DNA from 2 places in the Paenibacillus sp. EKM206P genome. Region 1 is predicted to be linked to the other one. Evidence: riboswitches for the same ligand, from Rfam matches in the RefSeq annotation. Region 1 holds a riboswitch; the other holds the start of a gene.
The links. A riboswitch is a leader RNA that binds a small molecule or an ion and turns the genes downstream of it on or off. The one in region 1 is predicted to bind thiamine pyrophosphate.
Positions count from the first base shown of each region.

Region 2: another riboswitch for thiamine pyrophosphate. It lies ahead of G9G53_RS07805 (thiamine phosphate synthase); the one in region 1 lies ahead of G9G53_RS12570 (ABC transporter substrate-binding protein).

Region 1 covers NZ_JAAMNQ010000005.1:54,998-63,184, forward strand. The annotation lists gene G9G53_RS12550 (TatD family hydrolase) at 1-231, opposite strand, end outside; gene G9G53_RS12555 (ABC transporter ATP-binding protein) at 287-1,237, opposite strand; gene G9G53_RS12560 (ABC transporter permease) at 1,282-2,058, opposite strand; gene G9G53_RS12565 (MTH1187 family thiamine-binding protein) at 2,055-2,348, opposite strand; gene G9G53_RS12570 (ABC transporter substrate-binding protein) at 2,888-3,931, opposite strand; TPP riboswitch at 4,126-4,235, opposite strand; gene G9G53_RS12575 (pyridoxamine 5'-phosphate oxidase family protein) at 4,509-4,943, shown strand; gene G9G53_RS12580 (bifunctional 2',3'-cyclic-nucleotide 2'-phosphodiesterase/3'-nucleotidase) at 5,166-7,268, shown strand; gene G9G53_RS12585 (EAL domain-containing protein) at 7,541-8,187, shown strand, end outside.
Region 2 covers NZ_JAAMNQ010000003.1:239,205-247,391, reverse strand. The annotation lists gene G9G53_RS07820 (hypothetical protein) at 1-75, shown strand, start outside; gene G9G53_RS07815 (hypothetical protein) at 62-1,051, shown strand; gene G9G53_RS07810 (ABC-F family ATP-binding cassette domain-containing protein) at 1,236-2,789, shown strand; TPP riboswitch at 2,884-2,992, shown strand; gene G9G53_RS07805 (thiamine phosphate synthase) at 3,257-3,850, shown strand; gene thiO (glycine oxidase ThiO) at 3,915-5,063, shown strand; gene thiS (sulfur carrier protein ThiS) at 5,060-5,263, shown strand; gene G9G53_RS07790 (thiazole synthase) at 5,266-6,033, shown strand; gene G9G53_RS07785 (ThiF family adenylyltransferase) at 6,030-7,091, shown strand; gene G9G53_RS07780 (response regulator transcription factor) at 7,234-7,926, shown strand; gene G9G53_RS07775 (C40 family peptidase) at 7,999-8,187, opposite strand, start outside.

The sequences.
Region 1 (8,187 bases):
CGGTGGAAGGGCCTGTTCGGGATGAAAGCCAAAGGCTGGCCGTACTAGCCCAGGGTAACGCTCGGCTAACCGTAGATTGGCTCGGCTGGAGTCCAGATGCATCGACACGGCTATCACAGCTTGGACGCTGCTATCAGCAAGTGAAGCGAGCAATAGCTTCTGTTGTTCGGGCGGGTAGCTGTCTACATGAATGTGCGCGTCGATTAATGGAGCGGGTCTTGTTGTGGTCAAATCCAAGCCTAGCTTTGTTTGGCTGTTCCATTTCGATGCACATCGAACTTTTACGTCACTCATGCCGATTCAATCCATCTTCCGGGATATTCTTGTGAACGCTCTGAGCATTGTCCATATCGCCGTCCAGTTTGTACTTTTCCTCACGCATCCAGCCGGTCATGGTTCGCTTCCATTCAATAAAGAGTGGATCGAGGGTGATTTCTTCCCTACGCGGGCGGGGAAAAGGGACATCTACGACATGCACCACCGAAGCAGGTCGCGCTGACAGCACATAAATGCGATCGGAGAGCAGCAGCGCTTCTTCAATGCTGTGGGTAATGAACAGCACAGAGCGGCGGTTCTTCTCCCACATCCGCAGTAACCATTGCTGCATATCTGCACGTGTCAGCGCGTCGAGTGCGCTGAACGGCTCATCCAGCAGCATTAATTCCTGCGGGCTGAGCAGTGCGCGAAGAAAGGCTGCACGCTGTTGCATTCCACCAGACAGCGTATGTGGATACGCCTTGGCGAATTTGCCTAGTCCAACCTGCTCGAGCCATTGCAGGGCTTCTTTGCGACGTTCGCGTTCACTGGCGTACTGAGGGGGGACTGCTGTATTTTTACGTGGAGCATTTTCCTGCCCAAGCAGTACATTATCCAGCGTGGTGCGCCACGGGAAAAGGGCGGGCTGCTGTGGCATATAGCTGATATGCCCACGTTCACCAGTCATGTCTCGTCCGTGCATACGGATACGTCCCTGCTGTGGTTTGAGTAGCCCGCCGATGATGTGAAACAGCGTACTTTTGCCGCTGCCTGACGGACCGATGAGAGAAACGAATTCTCCCGGCTTGACTGTGAGGGATACATCCTGCAGCACGGGCAGTAAGCTTCGCTTTTCGCGGAAGGCGAGGCTGATCCCGTCCAATTCCAGAGCAGAAGGGGCAGTCGAAGGACTCTGCTGGTCCCCGGCTCGTTGTTCATTAGCCACGTTGTGTGATGATAAGTCAGTCGGATGCAGACTCATATGTGCCACGTCCTTTCTTTGCTGTATTTAATTCAAGGAGGAAGCTATTCCTGATCCGGTTTCCAGCGAACCAGCCATTTTTCCAGTAGTACTATGATGACAAACATCAGTAAACTGAGCGCGACAATGATGCCGATGGCGGCAAAAATGAGGTCCGTGCGATAGGCCGATTTTTGCAGCAGCATATAATATCCGATTCCTTCGCTCGCACCAATCCATTCGGCAATAATTGCGCCCATCACACTGTAGGTGGCAGCAATCTTGATGCCGGAGAATACTTGCGGCAACGAGTGTGGCAACTCCAGCTTCATAAAAATAGCCATGCGACCGGCACCCGACATCTGCATATAGTTCATCATCATACGGTCCGTCCGTGTCAGCCCGTCCATGGTCGCTACAGCCACGGGAAAAAAGCATACTAAGGTAATGACCATCAGCTTGGGCAGCATGCCAAAACCAAACCACACCATGAGCAGCGGCCCCAGGGCGATGATCGGAATGTTTTGGCTCAGGATAAGCAGCGGATACAGGGCGGATTTGAGAAAAGGAATGGTATGAAGAACGATGGCGATCAACAGTCCCGTTGCTGTCCCTATAGCGAATCCCACAAGTGTCAGGCGAATTGTAGCCCATGTATGGGCACCAAGCAGCGCCGTCTGGGCCATGCCCTCCTGTACGATGAGGGATGGAGCTGGCAGTAGCCAGGATTCAATATGTAAATAGGAAACCGCCCCCTGCCAGGCTGCTAAAAAGAAGAGGACCGCCACAAGGGGCGGCCATACGCTTTTCCACCAGGATGCGTTCTTGCCTTTCGGATTCATGGGCGATATTTCTCGGTCAGCTTGTTCATGCTGATGCCTTGTGGGTTATGTGCGATTTTGATCTGTGAAATGACGCTGGGACTGCCCGCTTCCGTCAAAGCCTCATGCATTTCTTTAACCACTTTCAGCAACTCGTCGAGCTCGCCCTCCATGGTCGTATCCAATGGGTTCACCTGATGTTTGACACCGGAGCGCTGAATGACCTCAATCGCCTTATCTACATACGGGTAAGAGTCCTCGTTATTAGGAGTTTTAGGGATTACTTGAATACTGAGCAGTGTATTAGCCATGCAAATTCACCTGTCCTTCATTTGGAGTGTTTTAGAGAAAATAGGGTGGTTTAAGGCGTTTGAGACCGCTCCGCGTTTCATTTGGTCTTACGATCGCTGTTGCAGGGGGATTCTTGGATTATTTAAGTTTTCAAAGGTAAGAATTCCCCTGCAAAGGCGAACGCTCCGCTTCTCCAGATTCAAATGAACCGCTCCGCTGCTGCCCGCCTTAAAAGCACCCTATTTTTAAAGCTGGTTTGTGCGGCATTTTTAACACACAAGCGCACCTACTTAGCGCTTAGATAATATGAAACTAAAGAATAAACCAAGTTGAACGAGAACGAAGTGGGCGGAATGGTGCTGTACAAGCGTTAGCGTTCGCTTTAAAAGCTTTCCGTAGGAAAGCTCGCTTCGGAAGCATAACCTCCCCGGATTTCTACATTAATCATAAGTTTTTATTAAGAAATCCGGGGTGGTGGCGATGGGAAGCACCATCCGACTGCGTAGTGGCGCTTCGTTCACTTCTCTAGTTCAGTCTTATTTAGCGTTTTAACAAATGGTCAGCGCTTGGGCAAGAAGTCGTTTGTGAAGGCCTTATCGACTTCCAAAGGCTTGCTGAGCAGCTTGCGTTCGTACATCCAGTCCGAATAGTTTTGCCATACCTCCGCTTTTTGCACGCCCCATTGCGCGGCATCATCCTGATAACGTGGGCTTAGCCATTTTTGGCTGGCAAGTACCAGTTTTTTATCCAGCTCCGGTACAGCTTTGCTTAAGATGTCCGCGGCTTCTTCCGGATGGGCGATAGTGTATTCATAGCCTTGGGCGGTAGCGTCCATGAACGCTTTGACCAGCTCGGGATCATTTTTTATCGTCTGTTCGTTGCTCACAATTACAGGCGTATAGTAGTCGAGGCTTTTGGAATAATCTTTTACATACAGCATATCCAATGGCTCATCTCGAAGTTGGGCCTCGATTCCGGTCCATGCGTAGAAAATCCAGGCAAAGTCGATATCCCGCTTCACGGCTGTAAAATAGTCTGCATTGCCCATGTTGACGATCTTCACTTTGCTCACATCGCCTTTGTCTGAATCCATGATGGATTTCATGACCGCTTCTTCTACGGGAGAGCCCCAACCGCCGTATTTTTTACCTTCAAAATCTTTCGGGCTTTTAATTCCGCGATCTACCGGGGCTGCGAAGCCTGAGGTATTATGCTGAATCACCGCAGCGATGGATACAAGCGGCACACCTTGCGTGCGAGCCTGTGTGACGCCTTCTTGGTAGCTGATACCAAAAGGTGCAGCATTAGAAGCAACCATTTGATCGGCTCCGCCTGAACCAGGTTGAACAATTTGGACATTCAAACCTGCTTTTTCGTAAAATCCTTTGTCCTTGGCGACATAGAGTCCCGTATGATTCGTATTGGGTGTCCAGTCGAGCACGATTTTAACATCTTTGAGCCCCTTTGCCGGAGTAGACGTTTGAGTGTCGGTAGCGGAAGCCGCTTCTTGGGATGTAGGGGGACTTCCACCGCAAGCGGTCAGGGTCAGGGCCATGAGCCACAGACTGATCAGTCCCAGGGTTAATATTTTCATGCGCTTCATCGTTAGTGTTCTCTCCTTTTGATTACCCGTTATCCATCCAATCAGACAGCTTAAGTTTCCCATTTTCATAAAAATAACATCTGCCGGACGCGATCTTTCCAACAACTTAATCCTCAACAAAAAAAGCGCCCCGAGTTTCCGGGACGCTTGCGCTTGTATATACCAAAGTAAGGGATGGTCCTATGTAAAAAAGGCACATCTTGCTTAAGCATTCCTACGCTGGCATTACCCAGATCAGGTTGTAAGGGTCAGTGTCTTGGGACACACTCTCAGCCGGCCGATTCCAGCACCCCTGGCATTGTATGGTTTAATGGGTTCATTTATTCGGGTTTACTACGACGATTATATGCTTTGAATGCAGGTCTGTCCAGCATGAAGGGAGAGATAACGGTTCATTTGCCGAACGACAGGGTACACTTTTACTGTGAGCTTTGATCTGAAAATGAGTATGAATCAATCCGATTCGATCCGGTCATGTTATTTTCAGAACAGCTGCGCAGGTAGGTTCAGATGGGCTGGTGCCCAATGGCATGGCGTAGGTAGAGAATTCTAATTCGTGAAAAGGAGTTGTTGTACTGTGGGTAAAACGGAAACATTGGATCGCAACCAACTGGAACAAGCCATTGTGAAGGCTTTGGATAACAACAAATTTTGTACGTTAGGTACGGTAGAGGGTGGCAAACCGAAAGTACGCTATATGGCCCTTTTTAACGATGGAATGAACATTCATCTGGCGACAGATCGCAAAACGCATAAAGTGGATGAGCTAAAGGACAATCCGAATGCTTATCTGCTGCTGGGTTATGAGGTTGGCGGTACGAAGGAAGTTGTTGAAGTGGAGGCTACCGTCCAAATTACAGCTGATGAGGGGCTACGCAAACAAGTGTGGAACGACTCCTTGAAGGAGTGGTTTTCCGGACCGGACGATCCCGATTATGTCATTCTGGACGTGAATCCGACTCGCATTGAGTATGTGGGTCAGCAAACGGAGCGCCAGGTGTGGAAGAAATAATACGAATATAAATGGATAAGCCAGTAAATCTCCAATTTTTTCAGGAGGTTTGCTGGTTTTTTTATGTTTGAGAAAATTAATTATTTTTTCATAAATAATTTTAAGTAAATGACTACTCTTTTGTCTGGCGTTGGATTAAAATAGAAATGGTGAGTTCAAGGCTTACATATATGTGCAAAAGTATGTATATGAGGCATACACCTTAATGAGGAGGGGTATATTTTGTTATTACGTAAAAATTGGTTTAAAGGGTTTACAGCAGCAGTTGTAGCTTGTAGCATGCTGGTGTTTTCAGCCGCTCCATCCTGGGCAGCTAGTGATTCTCGTGATAGCGCTACGGTGAATTTGCGGATCATGGAAACAACGGATATCCATGCGTCCCTGATGAACTACGATTACTATTCGGACAAAGAAACCAACGAGTATGGCTTGGTTAGTACAGCTAGCTTGATCCAGAAGGCACGTAGTGAAACAAGAAACAGTATGCTGTTCGATAATGGTGATTTGCTGCAGGGCAACCCATTAGGCGATTATATGGCCCGCAACAAAACCTTTGAGAAAGAAGGCGGTGTCCATCCGGTCTACAAGATGATGAACCTGATGGGCTATGATGCAGCTACAGTGGGCAACCATGAATTCAACTACGGTCTCGACTTTCTGGACAAATCGCTCAAGGGAGCTGATTTTCCTTATGTAAATGCGAACGTTTATGTTGATAAAGGGGGCCAAGCTACTAAGAATTATTTTACCCCTTATCAGATTCTTGATAAAACAGTAACGGACGAGAAGGGCGAAGAGCATACACTCAGAGTGGGTGTGATCGGTCTGGTCACACCTCAAATTATGCAGTGGGATGAAGCCAATTTGAAGGATAAAGTCGTTACGAAGGATATTGTGGAAACGGCGAAAAAGTTTATTCCTCAAATGAAGACGGAAGGTGCTGACATTATTGTCGTGCTTGCGCATACCGGTTATGAGGATGTGCCACAAACGCCACTGATGGAGAATGCCGTTAAGTATTTGAGCCAGGTGGACGGAATTAACGCTATTCTGTTTGGGCATGCTCATAAATCTTTCCCTGGCCCTGATTTTAAAGATATGAAGGGTGTAGATCTGGATAAGGGAACCATTAATGGGGTACCAGCCGTGGAAGCTTCCTCATGGGGCAAGGATCTGGGTATCATTGACCTGAGCCTAGAAAAGAAAAATCGCGAGTGGAACGTGACTAACTCTCAATCTCAAGTGCGTCCGGTTGTGAGCACCACTAATCAGACTGTGCAGTTTATCCCTGAATTTAAACTGATTGATGCGGTCAAAGAAGAGCATCAAGGAACGCTGGATTATATTCGCCAGCCTGTAGGAACAACGACGGCGCCAATTACCAGTTATTTTGCATTAGTGCAGGACGACCCTTCCATTCAAATTGTGACGAATGCACAGAAATGGTATGTTCAAAACCATCTCAAAGGAACTGAATACGAAAAACTTCCAGTATTGTCGGCAGGCGCTCCATTCAAGGCCGGCGGTCGAAACGGAGCCGAGTATTACACTGATATTCCTGAAGGTACGGTAGCGATTAAAAACGTGTCCGACCTGTATGTGTACCCGAACACGGTTCATGCTGTAGAAGTGACCGGTGCTGAAATTCAGGAATGGCTGGAGTGGTCTGCGGGTCAGTTCAACCGTATTGATCCAAAGCAAACTGAGGAGCAATCGCTGATCAACAAAGATTTCCCAACCTACAATTTCGATGTCATTGACGGTGTGAATTACCAGATTGATGTAACGCAGCCTGCACGATATGATGCCAAGGGAACTATTATTGATTCTTCAGCGCATCGTATCAAGGATCTGCAATACAATGGGAAGGCTATTGATCCTGTGCAGAAATTTATCGTAGCAACCAATAACTATCGTGCTTCCTCATCCAAACTGGCCAACCCAGATGGCAAACGAATTGTGATGGCAGCACCGGATGAAAGTCGTCAAGTCGTTGTTGACTATATCCGTACGAACGGAACGATTAATCCATCGGCGGATGGCAACTGGTCTATTGCTCCTTTTGGTCAGGCAAAGGTTACTTTCGAGTCCTCTCCTGATGCCAAAGACGTGCTGGCAGGCAATCAACAAATTTCATACTTGAGCAGCGCGGCAGACGGTTTTGCCAAATACAGCTTAAAAGCTGGCGCTAGGCTTAGTGCAGCAACGACTCCTGTAAAGGAAGCTGTGGCTCCCGCGGAAGCAACAGCAAAGCCAGCTGTTAAAACGACCAAACCGGCGGCTGTTAAACCAGCTAAAACAACAAAGCCAAAGGCGTCCAAATAACTTCGAATTTTAGTTTTCACTCAATATCAGAATGAAGCAGCAAGTCTCTTTAACCAAGAGATTTGCTGCTTTTTTTAATATTAAAAAAAACGGCCCCGAATTATTATGAGTGTAAAAAGGTTTTGTTTTTGTCGAATATGTACTTAAGTCCTAAGTTATCGTTAAGAACAAGCTGCTTTTTTGTAAAAAAACGTAATTATATAGTACTTTTGTTCTAGTTATTTGTGATATAATGGTGAAAAAACCGGAAAATTGTTCCGAGGAGGACCATTATGACATGCAGCAATTGCAGCATCATATTACCTATAAAGGATCAAGGATTGCTTAGAATTAGGTATTCCAGGGTGTCGCTTACTCCAGCATTAGATGGTTTGGGTATGCTATCGGAACAAATGAAGCAGCAACATGAGCGTGAGGGCGGCATAGAGTTTCGCTATGACAGCCGTTCAGAGTTGGAACAGCTGGTTAACGAACTGGCTCGTCTGCCGCAGGAATACTTGAACCATATACAAGTTGTGGTGACTGGCTTGCATCATGTCGAAGGATATGAGGACTGGCTTTTATTTAGTCAATTGCAAGCCAGACTGCAACATCCGGATATCGTGAGTATTATTAAGGATCAAAGTTTTTCCAGCCATATGCAGCCTATTGTTGACCACAAGCTGGATATTATCGGGTTTGAGTTTTTGCTGCGTCCGTCACATGCGGAGAGACCTTTTCAGCCTTTCCGACTGTTTGAAATCGCCCGTGAAGCTGGCTTGCATGCTCATCTGGATCGCTCGGCTCGTTTTTCCGCAATTGAAAAAAGTGCAACATGCCTTCCGGCGGGGATTAAACGTTTTATTAACTTTCTCCCTTCCACCATTTATAATCCGGCTTATTGCTTGAATCACACCTTTGAGACGATTAATCGGTTATC
Region 2 (8,187 bases), on a different contig from region 1:
CTTGGTGGGGCAGATAGCGGCAAGCCAGCAGTTACAGCTTCTTACGGGGGCATGGTTCTGAATGAGGATTACTGATTTTGCGGTCATATTTATACTTTTGTTTTTGCCCTTTGGTGTAGTTAGTGACTTACGGGTGCAGAATCAGCGTGAAGTGCAGCAGCTAGAAATGAAATATACGTCGGCTCTCCGTACCGCAGTTCAGGATGCAGGGGTTGTGCTCTCACAGAATGAACGTCAGGAACGCGAGGCCGGATACGGATCGGATAAGTTTTTTCGGGTAGATAAAGAAGCAGCGCTGAACACGTTCCTGCACACCCTTTTTCTTAATGTAGGCATTGATGGGGATATAGTAGCACAACGTGCATTATTGGATTACATACCGGCTATTGTAATTCTGGATTATGACGGTTATTATGCGTTCACCTCAGAAGCCTATACAGACGAGCATGGACAAGCTGCTATTGGCCACAAATGGAGCGAAAAAAAGCCATATGCCTATGTTGATTCAGTAGGCAACAGTGTGGGGTTCACCTTGGATAATTATGTGCACGCATACGATGCTCGAAATCACAGGTGGGTAGAGGGCTTTCAAAAGGAACTTCAGGATCAGACCGCTATATCTTTGCTGAAAAATTCAGAAACTTTTGAGCAAATACGTCGTTCCACCATTGTTCGCAGCGTTCAAGAGAACTTGGCGCGAATTATTAATGTCCATAACGAAAAAGCAGCACGTAACGGCATAACTTATTCGTTCACGCTACCGATCATTCCGCAAGAGGAGTGGTACAACACGGTAGATGATGTGGGGCTGATCGCGTTTATCCAAGGCATTCCGGTTGGAGACAGGTATTACAATAACTATGGATTTGGTGGTGGGAGAGTCGTTAGAAAGCAAGACATTATCGGTGGCATAGAACCAGATACTGGAATAAAGTATTTTTATAGAGATTCATGTCCAGCTCCCTTTAAAGCGAGTGAACGTTTCACGGATGAAAAATCTGCAGCAGCTGCGGGTTACTTTGAGTACAAATGTTATAATGGCTTAAAATAATCACCCTCATGGGTGGTTTTTCTTTTTTTAGGCAGATCCATACCAAAAAACCTTAAAATTCACTGTTTTCAATATTCCGATATGGTTGCAGAATGTGCTACAATAAAGCTTTGAGAGAAACGAAATGCATATGAAATAAGAACAGTCGGCAATGCCGATGACAATAAGGAGCCAAAAACAGCTTATGAGTTTATTGACTGTAGAAAATGTATCCCACAACTTTGGGGACCGCGCATTATTTAAAAATGTTTCCTTTCGATTGCTTGCGGGGGAACGTGTAGGTTTGGTAGGAGCTAACGGTGTTGGTAAATCGACACTCATGAACATTCTCACTGGAAAATTGCTTAAGGATGAGGGTAAAGTGGAATGGACTCCACGTGTGCGTTACGGCTATCTGGATCAGCATACCAAGCTGACACCGGGCAAAACGGTACGTGATGTATTGAAGGATGCTTTTCTTCCTTTGTTGGAATTGGAAAAGGAAATGATGCAGATTACTGACAAAATGGGGGATGCTTCTCCTGATGAGTTGGAAGTGTTGCTGGAACAGATGGGTGAAATTCAGGAGCAACTGGATATGGGGGATTTTTACCTCATTGATGTAAAGGTTGAAGAGATGGCGAATGGACTAGGTCTGTCGGCGATAGGACTGGATCGGGATGTATCCGCACTTAGCGGCGGGCAACGGACAAAGGTTCTTCTTGCTAAGTTGCTGTTGGAAAAGCCGAACGTCCTGTTGCTGGATGAACCTACCAACTATTTGGATGTAGAGCATATTGAATGGCTTACGCGCTATTTGAAGGATTATCCTTATGCTTTTATTCTTATTTCACATGATACTGAATTTATGAACCAGGTCGTTAATGTTATTTACCATCTTGAATTTGCCAAGATGACCCGTTATTCAGCTAATTATGAAAAGTTTCTCGAAATGGCGGATCTGAACAAAGCCCAGCATATTGATGCTTATGAGAAGCAACAGGATTTTATTAAGAAACAGGAAGATTTTATTCAGCGTAATAAAGCGCGTGCCTCTACCTCAGGCCGAGCAAAGAGCCGTGAAAAGCAGCTTGATCGGATCGAACGTATTGATAAGCCTGAAGAAGCCGCAAAACCAACCTTTCAATTCAAAGAGGCACGTGCAAGCGGAAAGACGGTATTTGAGGGTATTGATTTTGAGATTGGTTATACACATGCCCTTTTGCCTAAAATGTCCATGACGATTGAACGTGGCGAAAAGATTGCAATTGTCGGCTACAATGGTGTCGGTAAATCGACATTGCTCAAAACCATATTGGGAAAAATTCCGCCAATCAGTGGAAAAACTTATCAAGGTGATTTTTTGCAGCCCGCTTATTTTGAGCAGGAAGTAAAGGCCGAGAAAATTACACCGATTGACGATGTGTGGAATGAATTTCCGCATTTGAACCAGCATGAAGTACGAGCGCATTTGGCGCGTTGCGGTTTGAAAAATGAGCATATCACGCGTCCGCTATCTGCGCTCAGTGGTGGAGAACAGGCTAAAGTCCGTCTTTGCAAACTGTTAATGCGTGAAAGCAACTGGGTACTGTTCGATGAGCCTACCAACCACTTGGATGTTAAAGCAAAGGATGAGCTGAAACGTGCCTTGAAGGAATACAAAGGGACCGTATTGCTTGTATCTCACGAACCGGACTTTTACGAGGATTGGGTAACCAAAACGTGGAATGTGGAAGAGTGGTCAAGTAAAGTTAACTAAAATCAGCTAAATCCAGTTCCATCAAATTTCACACGAAGTGGGGTTTGCAGAATTAGAAAAATATGCTAAGCTATCTTTAGCTTATACAATAAAATAGTCACACTAGGGGAGCCGCCCATGCGGCTGAGACGGAATAAATGGATTTCGGACCCTTTGCACCTGATCTGGGTTATGCCAGCGTAGGGAAGTGAGCGCCGTACAAACAAGGCAACACCATCTTTATTTTTGTTTGTGCGTGGGACGATACACGTATACGGATTCATGGTCCGTTCGATTATTGGACGTTCGTTAAACCACTTCCTTGGGGAAGTGGTTTTTTTGCGTTTCGTTCATTTTAAGTAGTTCGAGCTTCCGTAGACGATTCACATATAATCCCCTTTCATTCCTGCTGGTAGACGTGGCTGGCTAAGCTTAGATCCTTTAGTCCAATGTGAGGTGAAGACAAAATCGAATTACACGCAATTTCGATGGAAAAGGGCACTTTTGCACAAGCCGCCCAAGTGGCTGCTGTGATTTGTCCGTATGTTCATTATGTACACGCACGTTTAAAACAGAATGGTGCCTCTGCATTGCTTTCTTTGACTCGCAGCCTGGTGGAGCAGGAAGTTCCTTTGCAACAAATTGTAGTAAATGATCGTGTGGATGTAGCTTTACTTACTTTGGTTGGAGCCGTTCAATTACCAGCTAATGGATTACCTGTTGTGGATGTGAAAAGCCTACTTCCAAAGGGTACACGCTGTGGAGTGTCTGTACATTCCTTGGAGGAGATGCAAATTGCTGAGCGGGCAGGAGCGGACTATGTACTTTATGGTCACGTATATGAGACCCATTGTAAGCCCGGTATTGTACCGCGGGGTTTAGCTCAGCTTGAACATATTTGCAGGCTGTCGAACATTCCGGTGATTGCGCTAGGCGGCATACAACCGCATCATATCCCGGAGCTTTATAGGGCCGGAGCAAGCGGAATTGCGGTGATGTCTGGTATATGGGAGGCTGAGTCGCCCGTTGCAGCTGCAATGGAGTATAGGCGAATGGCAGACCTTGTAGTTCACAGCCTGTAGCGAGAAAACGAGAGTAGAGGCAAGCTGAAAGCAGAAGGGTTTATGGAGAGGAGATACGGAACAAATGCTAAAGATACACACAGAGGAAAGAGTGATTGGACACGCTGAATGCTTGGTCATAGGTGGAGGTGTCATCGGCAGTTCCATTGCTTATCATGTGGCCAAGGAGGGAAGAAGTACGATTATGCTGGAACGATTGATCCCGGGTGAGGGAGCCTCAGGAGCAGCGGTTGGAATGCTGGCAGCGGAAAGTGAAGAGTTCACCGGCTCTGAGCTATCACGATTTGCTCGCATAAGTCGAGATGCATTCCCTGAGCTTGTCTGTGATCTAGAGCGTTTGTCAGGTATTTCGGTGGAATTCCGTACTGAAGGGTTTGTGACCCCTTTCCGTACGGAGACTGAAGGCCAAAAACGCTGGAAAGCTGCTAAAACGCGAGAGGGTGATTGTCCTATCTGGTGGGATGCGAAAGAATTGGCCCGACGAATTCCAGGTTTGGATGAACAAGCGATCGGGGCAATATATCGTTCAAAGGAGACACAAGTGGCTCCTGTCCAGCTTTGCCGTGCTTATGCAGGTGCTGCTGCGGTGCTGGGAGCAACGGTATGGTCTGGTACACAGGCAGAGCAACTGGTCATACAGGATGGTCGAATTTGCGGTGTCCGTACAGATAGTGGTTTTTTTTCCTGCGATCAGGTCATTATTGCCGGAGGCTTGGATAGCATGAAATTGCTAGCGCAGGTTGGGTTTGAATATCCACTTTATCCGGTCAAGGGCGAAGCGGTAGCGGTCTCCTTGAAGGATCACCCGTTAGAATACACCATTTATGCTGATGATATTTACCTCGTGCCTAAACAGAATAACGAGCTTTGGATTGGGGCAACGAGCCTTTCGCATCAATATGACGAAGAAGTAACCGTAGGAGGCTTGGAGGGGTTGCTGGCACGTGCCTCTGCCTGGCTGCCGCGCGTCCGTGAAGCTTCTTTTATACGTGCTTGGGCGGGCTTACGTCCGCAGGCTGTATCAGGTCATCCTTTTATAGGCATTGTTCCTGGGGTCGAGGGCGTATATGCTGCAGTCGGGCATTATCGCAACGGTGTCCTGCTGAGTGATGCTACCGGGCGTGCGATGGCAGCTATGCTTAATGGGGCTTGTGCAGCAGAACTTGGGATAAGTAGTTTTTCTTCTGAGCTCCTCAAGGAGAAAAGCTTATGAAGCTGACGATTAACGGCCAGAGCCTGACCTTTTCTAATCGAATCACTCATGTGAATCAATTGCTACATGAGCTTGATGTAAAGGTGAAAACCGTAGTGGTGGAGCTGAATCGGCATATATTGACCCGTGAAGATCATGATGAAGCGGTACTGAAAGATGGAGATTGCCTAGAGATTGTACATTTTGTGGGAGGCGGTTGATTATGTTAACCATTGGAAAAGCATCTTTTACCTCGAGGTTATTGTTGGGAACAGGAAAATTCTCTGATCTGGATATCCAATCCCAAGCAGTAGAGGCTGCTGAGACGGAAATATTGACGTTTGCTGTACGGAGATTGAACTTGGAGGAACGGGATAAGCAGCATTTTCTCGATATGCTGGATTTGAGCCGGTATACACTTCTTCCCAACACAGCAGGGGCTACAACAGCAGAGGAGGCGATTCGTATTGCCCAATTGGCAAAAGCCTCCGGCCTGTGCGATATGATTAAAGTGGAGGTCATTGGGGATAGCAAGACACTGCTGCCGGACCCATTTGAAACGTTGAAAGCTAGCGAAAAGCTGTTAGAAGAAGGCTTTATCGTGCTGCCCTACATATCGGACGATGTGATTCTAGCAAAGAGGCTACAAGAGCTTGGAGTACATGCCGTTATGCCTGGAGCTTCACCGATTGGTACAGGACATGGTTTGCTTAATCCGTTTTCATTAGGTCTAATTATTGAACAGGCGGAGGTTCCGGTTATTGTCGATGCGGGTATTCGCTCACCCGGTGACGCGGCAATGGCGATGCAGTTAGGGGCAGATGCTGTTTTGTTGAATACAGCCGTATCAGGAGCGAAGGACCCGGTAAAAATGGCCGAGGCCATGAAACTGGCTGTTCGTGCTGGAAGATATGGTTTTGAGGCGGGGATGATTCCTGTAAAACGTTACGCTTCAGCAAGCAGTCCGATAGAAGGTATGGTTCAGGCATGAAGGTAACTGACAAATCCGGTGCAGGAGGAACACATTCAAGTGACCGTTATTCCAGACAGGAAAGATTCGCGCCCTTTGGACCGACAGGACAACGTCGGCTTGCCTCTTCCCACGTACTAATCATAGGTGCCGGAGCGTTAGGTACAGGTATTGCGGAAACGCTCGTTCGCGGGGGTGTAGGTACAGTGAGCCTCGTAGACCGGGATTATGTGGAATGGAGCAATTTGCAGCGCCAGCAGCTTTTTCAGGAAAGTGATGCTGCGCAAAGATATCCCAAAGTAGTAGCTGCTCAGCGAAGATTAAAGGATATTAATTCGGAAACGGTTATACATGCACATGTACTGGATGTTGGGGTGGAAGAGCTGGAAGAGTTGATCCAAGGGGTAGATCTCTTGATGGATGCAACCGATAATTTCGATACCCGACTTCTTATGAACGACATGGCACTCAAGCATCGGATACCTTGGATTTATGGGGGATGTGTAGGCAGCTATGGTGTAACCTACACCATTTTACCGGGTCAAACGCCTTGTCTTCACTGTCTGCTGGGAACTATACCGTTTGGTGGGGAAACCTGTGATACCGCCGGGATTATTCCGCAGGCTGTACAGATGGTCACGGCTAACCAAACTACGGAAGCTTTCAAACTTCTTGGCGGATATCCGGAAGATTTGAGAGGGAAGTTACTTTCGTTTGATTTGTGGAAAAATGAGTACGTAGCGATAGCAGTAGATAGCGTTAAAAAGGAGAACTGTCCTTCTTGCGGCAGTCAACCGACGTATCCCTATTTGTCGGCCTCTCATCGGCAGAAAACAGATGTTTTGTGCGGTAGGGATACCGTTCAAATTAGACCAGCAAACCCGATCCATCTGAATCTTGCAGAAACGGCAGATAGATTTGCTTCTTTGGGAGAAGGAAAAGTAGAGCGAAATCCGTTTTTGGTTTCCTTTAGTACAAGCGAGCATCGCTTGGTTGTTTTTGCAGATGGCAGAGCGCTGATCCATGGGACAAAGGACGTGGCAAAAGCAAGAAGTCTGTATCATCGCTATTTGGGTTAAACCATAAAAGTAGAAAGCCATTCTTTGGAGAATGATTTTCTGCTTTTTTGTTACAATAATATTAATATGCTTTAATGGCTTATAACACAAACTTGTTCGTATCCAATATGTAATGCTATGTCCAAACCAGGTGGGTGAAAAGGTGAGCCCGTTAATTTTGCTTGTGGATGTAAATGAAGCGTCTCCCGTAATTGTTCGTCCATTGGAGCAGGAAGGTTATCAGGTGGTTCATGTTAGCAATACGACGGATGCAAGCTCTTATGTAGCCCATAATCCTGTGGATTTGCTGCTGCTCAATATAGAAGATGAACAGACGGTTTCGCAAGGCTTGCTTCGCATATTGCAGCAATACCATCCTCATGTCCCGCTATTAGCAATGACTTCATCAGATGAGGAGGACCATATTGTTTCCTGTTTTGAACAAGGAGCACATGATGTGATCGTTCTGCCCTTTTATCCTAGAGTTCTTCAGGCTAGAGTGGCTAATTTATTACGGATTTTTGGTATTGAACGTGATGTGAAAAGGGCAATCGAGGCGGGTGATTTACATATAGACAATGCAAGCAGAATGGTGAGCAGAGGGGGACAAAAGCTGGAATTAACTCCGAAGGAATTCGATCTTTTGCTTCATCTGGCGATACATCTTAACCAAGTTTGTAGCAGGCAGCAAATTCTGAAGGATGTTTGGAAACATGACTATATCGTTGATACGAACGTAGTAGATGTCTATATCAGACATTTGAGGGTTAAAGTAGATAAGGGGTATAAGTTTAAAATGATCCGTACGGAACGAGGTATTGGTTATTCACTCAGAACACCTACCGTATCAGAATAGTATTAGGTATAAAAAAAGCCGGAACTTTTCGTCCCGGCTCGCATATTTCAAAATGAGTTTCATGCTACAGCACTACAGCACGCGGCGTGCTTTAATGTATGTTCTTTTCCAGTTGCCAGAGTTCAAATCGGAGATGGTCACGCCAGGTCCGCCGTAAGTGTGCAAAATTTTACCCCCGCCCATATAGACTGCTACGTGGGTAATGTTGCGTCCTGTAGCACGACTACCGCTTGAAAAGAAAACTAAGTCGCCTTTTTTCAA